Linked DNA regions of Microbaculum marinisediminis. The protein of the gene in region 3 interacts with the protein of the main gene of each other region in a pairwise test. Links are inferred from orthologs where the notes say so. Each region holds a gene or a part of one and is shown on either strand. Other genes may lie near its edges.

Region 1 (3,042 bases), on a different replicon or contig from region 3:
GCACATCGAACGCGTAATGGCGCAGGGTCAGCGTCAGGTTGTAGGGCCACAGCCTGACGAAACTCGCGTAGATGACGATCGCGACCAGCGACAGGATTCCGGCGGCGACGACGAGCGAATAGACGAACCAGGCGAGATCGCGGCCGCGCTGCGGTTTGGGCACGAGCGGCACCGATTGCGAAGTCAGCGACGCGAACTGCCGCCGCGCGATCCACTTCTCGCCCATGACGGCCAGCGCGGCCGGCAGCAGCAGGATTACGCCTATCACCGCGCCCATCGCGAAATTGGCCTGACCGGAGACCTGGTTGTAGATCTCGACGGCGAGGACCGAGTAGTTGCCGCCGATGACGACCGGATTGCCGAAATCGGTGATGACGATCGTGAAGACCACGAAGGCGGCGGAGGCGAGGCCGTAACGGGTGCCGGGCAACGTCACGGTCCTGAAGATGCGCCACGGACTCGCCCCGAGACTTTCCGCGGACTCGTACATACGCGCGTCGGCGACCGCGAGCGCGGTGCTCAGGATCAGGAAGGCGTGCGGAAACGCGTAGACGACATCGGCGATATAGATGCCCCAGAAACCGTATATGTCGATCTCGGTTCCGAAAGTCCGGTTGATGAAACCGTTGCGCCCGAGCAGGAACTGCAGGCCGAGCGCCTGCACCAGCGAGGGAGAGAACACCGGCAGCAGTGCGATGATCCGCAGCACGGGCTTAAACGGCATGCAACTTCGCTGCATCGCGTAGGCGAAACCGTAGGCAAGGACGAGGGTCGTCGCGGTGACGCTCAGGCCGACCTCGAACGTATTGCCGACGATGCCGATGAAGCGGGCGTCCGTAAAATAACGAACGAAATTCGCAAGACCGATCCCGTCGGGCGTAACGAAGGAATTCTTCAGGATCGCCCAGAGCGGCACCAGCACGAAGACGACGAGCAGCAGCCCGGTCGCCGCGACCATGAACGTGCCGAACACGCGGTCGGCGTCCATGGAGCGCGCAGGCGCGTTCGGCGCGGAAGACACGCTCATGCCGGCGCGGCCGCGAGCCGGCAGATGCGGTCGGGAGGCAGGTCGAAACGGACCCGGTCGCCGACCGCCAGCCGCCTGCGCCGCCCATGCACCTCGATCTCGAGGTTCTGCCCCTTGGTTTCGACGCCGAGCCGCATGGTGTTGCCGAGAAACGCGACCCGATGGACCGTACCTTCGAGCGACCCGCTATCGGCGATCGCCACATGCTCCGGCCGGATGGCCAGGACCGCGTCGTTTCCGCCCGCATCGAGACCGGCGCGCAGGTCCGGATCGTCCAGGATGTTCAACCGGCCGATGAACTCGCCGACGAACCGCGTCTCCGGGCTCCAGTAGAGATCCTCTGCGGTCCCGATCTGCTCGATGCGACCGCGGTTCATGACCACGATGCGGTCGGCCATTTCCATCGCCTCGTCCTGGTCGTGCGTGACCATGATCGTGGTGATGCCGAGCCGCTGCTGCAGCTCGCGGATCTCGCCGCGCAGGGACTCGCGCACCTTGGCGTCGAGGGCCGACAGCGGCTCGTCGAGGAGCAGCACCGCCGGCTCCGGCGCCAGCGCCCTGGCCAGCGCGACGCGCTGCTGCATGCCGCCGGACAGTTCGTGGGGAAGCTTGTCGGCATGTTGGCCGAGATGGACGACGTCGAGCATCTCCGCGACCCGCGCTTCGATGCGGGCCCGCTCCCATTTCCGGCATTCGAGGCCGTAGGCGATGTTGCGCGCCACCGTCATGTTGGGAAACAGCGAATAGGACTGGAAGACGACCCCGAAATTGCGCTTCCGGGCCGGCAGCCCGGCAAGATCGTCGCCCTCTAGAAGGATCTCGCCCTCGTCGAGCACTTCCAGCCCCGCGACGAGCCGTAGCAGGGTCGTCTTTCCGCATCCGGACGGACCGAGAAAACAGACGAACTCGCCCTCCGCGAGATCGAGATCGACATGATCGACCGCCACCACGGCGCCAAAGCGCTTGGTGACGCCACGCAAACTGAGAAACATCATACCCCCCGGCCCAGAAGAAAATCGGGGGACGGTTTCGCCGTCCCCCGGGGGCAGATCACTGCTCGTAGCGCTTCTGCCATTCGGCGATGATGCGATCGTGGTTCTCGGCGGCCCACGCGTAGTCGACCTCGAACAGTACCGTGGAGATATCGTCCGGCAGGCCGGCGTTCTTGAACTTCTCCGGCATGTCGCGGCCCTGCATGGTCACGATCGACTTCCACTTGTTGTATTCGGCCTCGGCGTTCTTGGAGACGGTCCAGTCGAGGAACTTCTTGGCGTCGTCCTTGTTCTGCGAGGTCTTCATCAGCGCATTGGCCTCGAGCTCGTGGCCCGCGCCCTCGCTCGGGATCACCATGGTGATCGGATAGCCCTCGTCGATATTCTTGATGGCGCGCAGCGCGAACGAGATGCCGATGGCGAATTCGCCGGCGCTCGCCGCGTTGCACGGCTTCGAACCGGACTTGATGTACTGGTCCATGTTCTTGTCGAGCGCGTCGAGATACTCCCAGCCCTTCTCCTCGCCCATCATCTGCAGGATCGAGGCGACGTGCAGGTAGCCGGTGCCGGAGCTCGCCGGGTTCGGCATGACGAGCTTGCCCTCGTATTCAGGCTTGATCAGGTCCTGCCAGGACGACGGCATCGGCAGGTTGTCCTTCGCCATCTCCTCGTTGTTGACGCAGAAGGCGCCCATGTAGCCGGTGGTGGCGAACCAGTTGCCGTCCTTGTCGCGGAAGCGCGCCGGCACCTTGTCGATGTCCGCCGGCGAATACGGCTCCAGCATCGCCATGATGCGCGGATCGACCATCGCGGTCGCCGCCCAGCCCCAGATCACGTCGTGCTTCGGATTGTCGGCTTCCGCCAGCATCCGCGCCCGCAGGTCCCCGGTCGAGAGACGCAGGACGTCGACCTCGACATCGGGCAGGTCCGCCTGCATCGCCTCGAGGAACGCGGCGAGTTCGTCTTCTTCGTATGAGGTGTAGACGGTGATCTTGCCCGCGTCCGCGCTGCCGCCGGTGCCCG
Region 2 (2,921 bases), on a different replicon or contig from region 3:
CCGCCAGCCGCCAGGCCAGCGCCCGCGCGTCGCGGTGGAACTGGTCCCAGGAGACCGGGAATGCCTTGTCCGCTGGCCCCGACATGGTGTTGTCCTTTCTAGTCCTCGATCTCTGCTTGCAGCCGGGCGACCAGCGCCTCGACATCGGCCTGCGCCGCCGCCATCAGCGCGGCATCGCGCGAGCGCACGACCAGCGCCGTGGTGAACCGCTTGCCGTCGAAACGCGGGTAGCTGCCGATCATCACGCCGGGATGGGCCGTCTGGATCTCGGTGAGCGGCCCGCCGACATCGCCCTCCTTCAGGCCCCGTCCCTCGACCGTCACCGACAGCATCTTCTGTCCGGTCTTCAGCGTCGGCGCGATTGCGTCCAGCATCGCCTGCATCACCGAGGGGATGCCGGCCATCACGTGGACGTTGCCGATCCGCCAGCCCGGCGCCTTCGACACCGCGTTCTCGATCAGCTCGGCCCCTTCCGGCATCCGCGCCATCCTCAGCCGCGCTTCGTTGAGGCGGTCGCCGAGATAGGCGGTCAGGATCTCGACCGCGCGGGGATGGTGGATGACCGGCAGCCCGAACGCGTGGGCGACGCCGTCGGCGGTGATGTCGTCGTGGGTCGGGCCGATGCCGCCGGTCGTGAACACGTAGGTGTACCGCGCCCGCAGCGCGTTGACCGCGTCGGCGATCTCCTCGACCACGTCCGGCACCACCCGCGCCTCGCGCAGGTCGACGCCGATATTGGTGAGGTACTCGGCGATATAGCCGATGTTCCTGTCCTTGGTGCGTCCGGACAGGATCTCGTCGCCGATCACCAGAACGGCGGCCGTCACCGGCTCGCCGCCACTCTCAGTGCGCCCGTCGCTCATGCTCTCACCCGCGCCAAGTCATGGTGGCGGCTGATCTAGCCCAGCGCTCTCGTCTGCTCAAGTGGACAGCTCAAGTTGACGGTGGCCCTTGCCTTGGCGGCGGCGACGCGGCATAGCCCTATCATGCGATTTTCCTCCCCCCTCGTCCGCGGCCGCCTGGTGCGCCGCTACAAGCGCTTCCTCGCCGACATCGAACTGGACGGCGGCGAGGTCGTCACCGCCCATTGCGCCAATCCCGGCTCGATGCTGGGCCTCAAGGATCCCGGCATCGCCGCCTGGCTGTCGAAATCCGACAATCCCAACCGCAAGCTCGCCTGGTCGCTGGAGATCGTCGAGGTCGACGCCGGCCACGGGCCGGCGCTGGTCGGCATCAATACCGGCCACCCCAACCGCCTCGTCGAAGAGGCGATCGCGGCCGGCGCGGTGCCGGAACTGGAAGGCTATGCCAGCCTGCGCCGGGAGGTGAAATACGGCAAGAACAGCCGCATCGACATCCTGCTCGGCGACGACGGCAGGCCCGACTGCTACGTCGAGGTCAAGAACGTCCACCTGGTGCGTGAGCCGGGGCTCGCCGAATTCCCCGATTCGGTCACCGCACGCGGCGCCAAGCACCTGGACGAACTCGCCGAGATGGTGAGACAGGGCGCCCGCGCGACGATGTTCTATCTCGTCCAGCGCGGCGACACCGAGACGGTGGCGATCGCCCGCGACATCGATCCGGCCTACGGCGCGGCGCTCGACCGCGCCCGCGAGGCCGGCGTCGAGGTCCTCGCCTACGGCTGCGCGATCACCGCCGAGGGCATCGACGTGACCGGCGCCCTCCCCTTTCGAGGCTAAGTCCTACCCTTCGAGGGCTAAAGCGGGCGGTCAGTCGGGCCGGCTAGCCGGGCCGGCTAGTCGGGCCGCTCCATCACCAGGTTGAGCCGCGTCTCCGCGGTCTGGCGGTAGCCCGCCTTCTGCAGCAGCGCGATGCAGTCCGTCTCCCATCGGTCGCGGGCGTTCTCGATGATCATGAGGCGCGGCAGCAGGGGCCGCGGCGCCTCGGCCAGGAACGGCACCAGGATCAGGTCCTCTGCGCCTTCCACGTCGATCTTCATCGCATCGATATGGTCGATGTTCTCCTGGGCGAGCAGGCTCATCAGCGTGCGCGCCGGCACCTGCACGGAGCGGTCGTCGCCGCCGGGTGTTCCGACATATTTGACGCTCGCCTCGCCCTTGTTGCGCGCGGGCAGGAACAGCGTCATCTCGCCTTCCTTGTCGGCCAGCGCGCAGGCGATCGCCTTGATCGTGCCGGTCGGGTTGAGGCCGATGTTGTAGACGAGCCGGTCGAAGACGATCGGCTGCGGCTCGATCGCCAGGATGCGGGCGCCCCGCCCGGCCTGGCCGGCGACGAACAGCGAATAGCCGCCGACATTCGCGCCGATATCCACGAATACAAAGTCCTCGCCGACGCGCTCGCGCAGGATTTCTCGCTCCGCCTGGTCGAAATACTGCGGCGTGAACAGGATCCGCTTCTCCGACACGTTGTTGAACGGATTGAGTCGCATCTTCTGGCCGAACACTTCGACGTCGAGGGGATGGTCGAGGCCCAGCATGACGAGACGGCGGGCCAGAAACGCCAGCCGCTTGCCGAGCCAGGTTTCCGGCTGGCGCCGCGCGAACGCGATCAGCCGCGCCTGCATGGGCGTCGGTGCATAGGTGCCAAACGGCGCGGTGTCCTGGGCAGTGCCCTGGCCGGGCTGTAGTGTTGCGATCATCGCCGCGAAAGACCATATCGTTGGTGCCGGCGCAAGGATGCCCGATGCCTTGCTCGTTGCAATGCCTTGCGCCGCACTGGCATTAGATTAGATTCCGGACAGGGATTGAAGCTGCGGGACCGCCGCCCGGGTCGGGGCGGCTGACGGAGGCCAATGAATTACGTAGACGCGGATATCGCCCCGGCGCGCAACACCGGTGACATCAAACTGTACGGCGCCGAGGCGTTCGAAGGCATGCGCAAGGCCGGCCAGCTGACGGCGAAGGCGCTCGATCTGATGGCCGAGCATACGCAGCCGGGCG
Region 3 (3,033 bases):
GACGACCATGGTGTCGGCGATCGACGATTTTCCAACGAGATCGATGGTGACGATGTCTTCGGCCTTGCCGTCTTCCAGCGCGGCCACGATCGTCTCTAGCAGACCGTCCGACGGATCTACCTGCCGGCCAGCCGCAACGGGAGGCGCGCCGCGGACGACGCCCTCAGCGGTGTTCGATGGTGTCAGGGGTTCTACCTCTCGTCATACCATCCGAGATCAGCGGCGGCTCCGCAGGGGCGAAGCACTGCCGTGCCTCTAAGATAAGGCACGTCCCGTGACAATTTCAATAAGCGCGATACTTGGGGGCTTTTCACGTCGATTGCCCCGTTTCCGCCTGGCCGGCGCGCCGGAGCTGGGTGGAGGACAGCGGCGAGCGGCGTCCGTGCAGGAAAACCCAGGCCGGCGGGGCGCGGTCGGCCAGCGTCGCGGCGTCGGATTCGTCGACGCGGTAGCGGGCGAGCCAGTTCGCCGCGCGCCCGGCGATGGCGTGCAGGGTGTTGCCGGGCCGGTCGATCACGGCGATCGGCACCATCCCGGCGATCTCCTGCCAGGCGTGCCAGCGGTGGAAGCTCGGCAGGTTGTCGGCCCCCATCAGCCAGACGAAGCGGAGCGTCGGGCAGCGCTCGGTGAGGAAGCGCAGGGTGTCGCGGGTGCGGCTGACACCGACGTCGGCCTCGAGCGAGGTGACGCGGATGCGCGGATGGCGGGCGATCAGGCCGGCCTCGGCGATGCGCTCGGCCATGGGTCGGAGCGCGGCGGGGTCCTTCAGCGGATTGCCCGGCGTCACCAGCCACCAGACCGCGTCGAGGCGCAGCCGGTGCAGGGCGAGCTCGCTGATCAGCCGGTGGCCGGCATGCGGCGGATTGAACGAGCCGCCGAGCAGGCCGATGCGCTGGCCCGAGCCGTAGGGCGGCAGCGCCGGCCAAACCGGGCTCGTATCGGGCCTGCGCGCCTGGCGCCTGGCGGATTTCCGGTTCACGGGCCTGCCAGCTCGCGGGCCTGTGCGCTCACGGGCGGGTCTGCCCGGTGCCGCGGACCCGGTACTTGAAGCTGGTGAGCTGCTCGACGCCGACCGGCCCGCGCGCGTGCATGCGGCCGGTGGCGATGCCGATCTCCGCGCCCATGCCGAACTCGCCGCCGTCGGCGAACTGGGTCGAGGCGTTGTGCAGCAGGATCGCGGAATCGACGCGGGCGAAGAACGCGTCCGCCGCGGCCTGGTCGTCGGTGATGATCGCCTCGGTGTGGCCGGAACTATGGGCGGCGATATGCGCGATGGCCGCGTCGAGGCCGTCGACGACCCGGACGGCGATGATCGCGTCGAGGAACTCCTTGCCGAAGTCCTCGGGCTTCGCCGGGACGACGCGGGCGTCGGCGGCCTGCACGGTCTCGTCGCCGCGCACCTGGCAGCCCGCGTCGATCAGCGCGGCGACGATGGGCTTGAGGTGGGTGCCGGCCAGCGCGCGGTCGATCAGCAGCGTCTCGGCGGCGCCGCAGATGCCGGTGCGGCGCATCTTGGCGTTGATGACGACGGCTATCGCCATCTCCAGGTCGGCGGGGGCGTGGACATAGACGTGGCAGATGCCTTCCAGGTGGGCGAAGACCGGGACGCGAGCCTCCGTCTGGACGCGGCTCACCAGGCTCCTGCCGCCGCGCGGCACGATCACGTCGACATTGCCGTCGAGCCCCTTCAGCATCTCGCCGACGGCGGCGCGGTCGGTGGTCGGCACGATCTGGATCGCGTCGGCGGGCAGGCCGGCGGCCCCAAGCCCCTCGGCGAGGCAGGCCTGGATCGCGCGGGCGGAGTGGAAACTCTCGGAGCCGGGGCGCAGGATCACCGCGTTGCCGGCCTTGAGGCACAGCGCGCCGGCGTCGGCGGTGACGTTGGGGCGGCTCTCGAAGATGACGCCGATGACGCCGAGCGGGGTGCGCACGCGCTCGATGTGCAGGCCGTTGGGCCGGTCCCATTCGGCGATCACCGCGCCGACCGGATCGGCGAGGGCGGCGATGTCCTCGATGCCCTTGGCCATCGCCTCGATGCGCGCGGGATCGAGCCTGAGCCGGTCGAGGAAGGCGGCGGCCGTGCCCTTGGCCTGCGCCGCCTGCACGTCGCCGGCGTTGGCCTCCAGGATCTCGGCGGTGCGGGCGCGCAGGGCGGCCGCCATCGCGGCCAGCGCGGCGTTCTTCTGCTCCGCCGGGGCGGTGGCGAGGCCGTGCGCGGCGGCGCGGGCGCGCCTGCCGAGACCGGCCATGACGGTCGCGATGTCGTCGTCGCGGGTCAACTCGTGCACTTCGGCAGCCATCTCGTCCCTCATACCTTCTTTACCGTCAGATCGTCGCGATGGATCATCTCGGCGCGGCCAGCATAGCCCAGAATGCCGGAGATTTCCCGGCTGTTGCGGCCGAGGATCCGCTCGGCGTCGGCGCAGTCGTAGGCCGACAGGCCGCGGCCGATCTCGTTGCCGTCGCCGTCGCGGATCACCACGGCGTCGCCGCGGGCGAAGGTGCCCTCGACGCGGCGCACGCCGGCCGGCAGCAGGCTGCGGCCCGCCTTCAGCGCGGTGACCGCGCCGTCGTCGACGATCAGCGTGCCGCGCGGCTCGAGCGCGCCGGCGATCCATTTCTTGCGCGCGGCGACGGGATTGCCGTGCGGATGGAACCAGGTCGCCCGGCCGCCGGCGTCGATGGCGGCGAGCGGATGGTCGATATGGCCCGAGGCGATCGCCATGGCGGTGCCTGCGGCGGTGGCGATGCGGGCGGCCTCGATCTTGGTCTGCATGCCGCCGCGCGACAGGTCGGACCCGGCGGCACCCGCCATCGCCTCGATACGGGGCGTCACCGTCTCGACCTCGGCGATGAACTCGGCGTCCGGATCGGTCGCCGGCGGGGCGGTGTAGAGGCCGTCGACATCGGACAGCAGCACCAGGCAGTCGGCGCTCATCATGGTGGCGATGCGCGCGGCGAGGCGGTCGTTGTCGCCGTAGCGGATCTCGCTGGTGGCCACGGTGTCGTTCTCGTTGATGACCGGCACGGCCT

Evidence for each region.
Region 1: the proteins of MUB46_RS11450 (region 3) and MUB46_RS08485 interact in binary tests that used the Escherichia coli proteins (3 or more experiments, as listed by UniProt). The link is inferred for Microbaculum marinisediminis from one-to-one orthologs.
Region 2: the proteins of MUB46_RS11450 (region 3) and sfsA interact in binary tests that used the Escherichia coli proteins (3 or more experiments, as listed by UniProt). The link is inferred for Microbaculum marinisediminis from one-to-one orthologs.

What each region holds. Positions count from the first base shown.
Region 1 is NZ_JALIDZ010000003.1:507,642-510,683, reverse strand. Bases 24-2,911 are described here. They hold MUB46_RS08485 (ABC transporter ATP-binding protein), read right to left. Parts: upstream 2,023-2,911; coding sequence 1,024-2,022; downstream 24-1,023. Other genes in these bases: MUB46_RS08480 (ABC transporter substrate-binding protein), read right to left, coding at 2,078-2,911; MUB46_RS08490 (ABC transporter permease subunit), read right to left, coding at 24-1,027. In the rest of the region: more of MUB46_RS08490, read right to left, coding at 1-23; more of MUB46_RS08480, read right to left, coding at 2,912-3,042. UniProt on the Escherichia coli protein: Part of the ABC transporter complex CysAWTP involved in sulfate/thiosulfate import. Responsible for energy coupling to the transport system.
Region 2 is NZ_JALIDZ010000005.1:423,670-426,590, reverse strand. What follows is about bases 77-2,843. They hold sfsA (DNA/RNA nuclease SfsA), read left to right. Parts: upstream 77-986; coding sequence 987-1,700; downstream 1,701-2,843. Other genes in these bases: map (type I methionyl aminopeptidase), read left to right, coding at 2,774-2,843; MUB46_RS13555 (FkbM family methyltransferase), read right to left, coding at 1,757-2,620; MUB46_RS13565 (competence/damage-inducible protein A), read right to left, coding at 99-863; gpt (xanthine phosphoribosyltransferase), read right to left, coding at 77-85. Outside these bases: more of gpt, read right to left, coding at 1-76; more of map, read left to right, coding at 2,844-2,921. UniProt on the Escherichia coli protein: Binds to DNA non-specifically. Could be a regulatory factor involved in maltose metabolism.
Region 3 is NZ_JALIDZ010000004.1:541,675-544,707, forward strand. Bases 155-3,033 are described here. They hold MUB46_RS11450 (glutamate-5-semialdehyde dehydrogenase), read right to left. Parts: upstream 2,301-3,033; coding sequence 1,008-2,300; downstream 155-1,007. Other genes in these bases: MUB46_RS11445 (nicotinate-nucleotide adenylyltransferase), read right to left, coding at 311-979; proB (glutamate 5-kinase), read right to left, coding at 2,309-3,033. Outside these bases: rsfS (ribosome silencing factor), read right to left, coding at 1-102. UniProt on the Escherichia coli protein: Catalyzes the NADPH-dependent reduction of L-glutamate 5-phosphate into L-glutamate 5-semialdehyde and phosphate. The product spontaneously undergoes cyclization to form 1-pyrroline-5-carboxylate.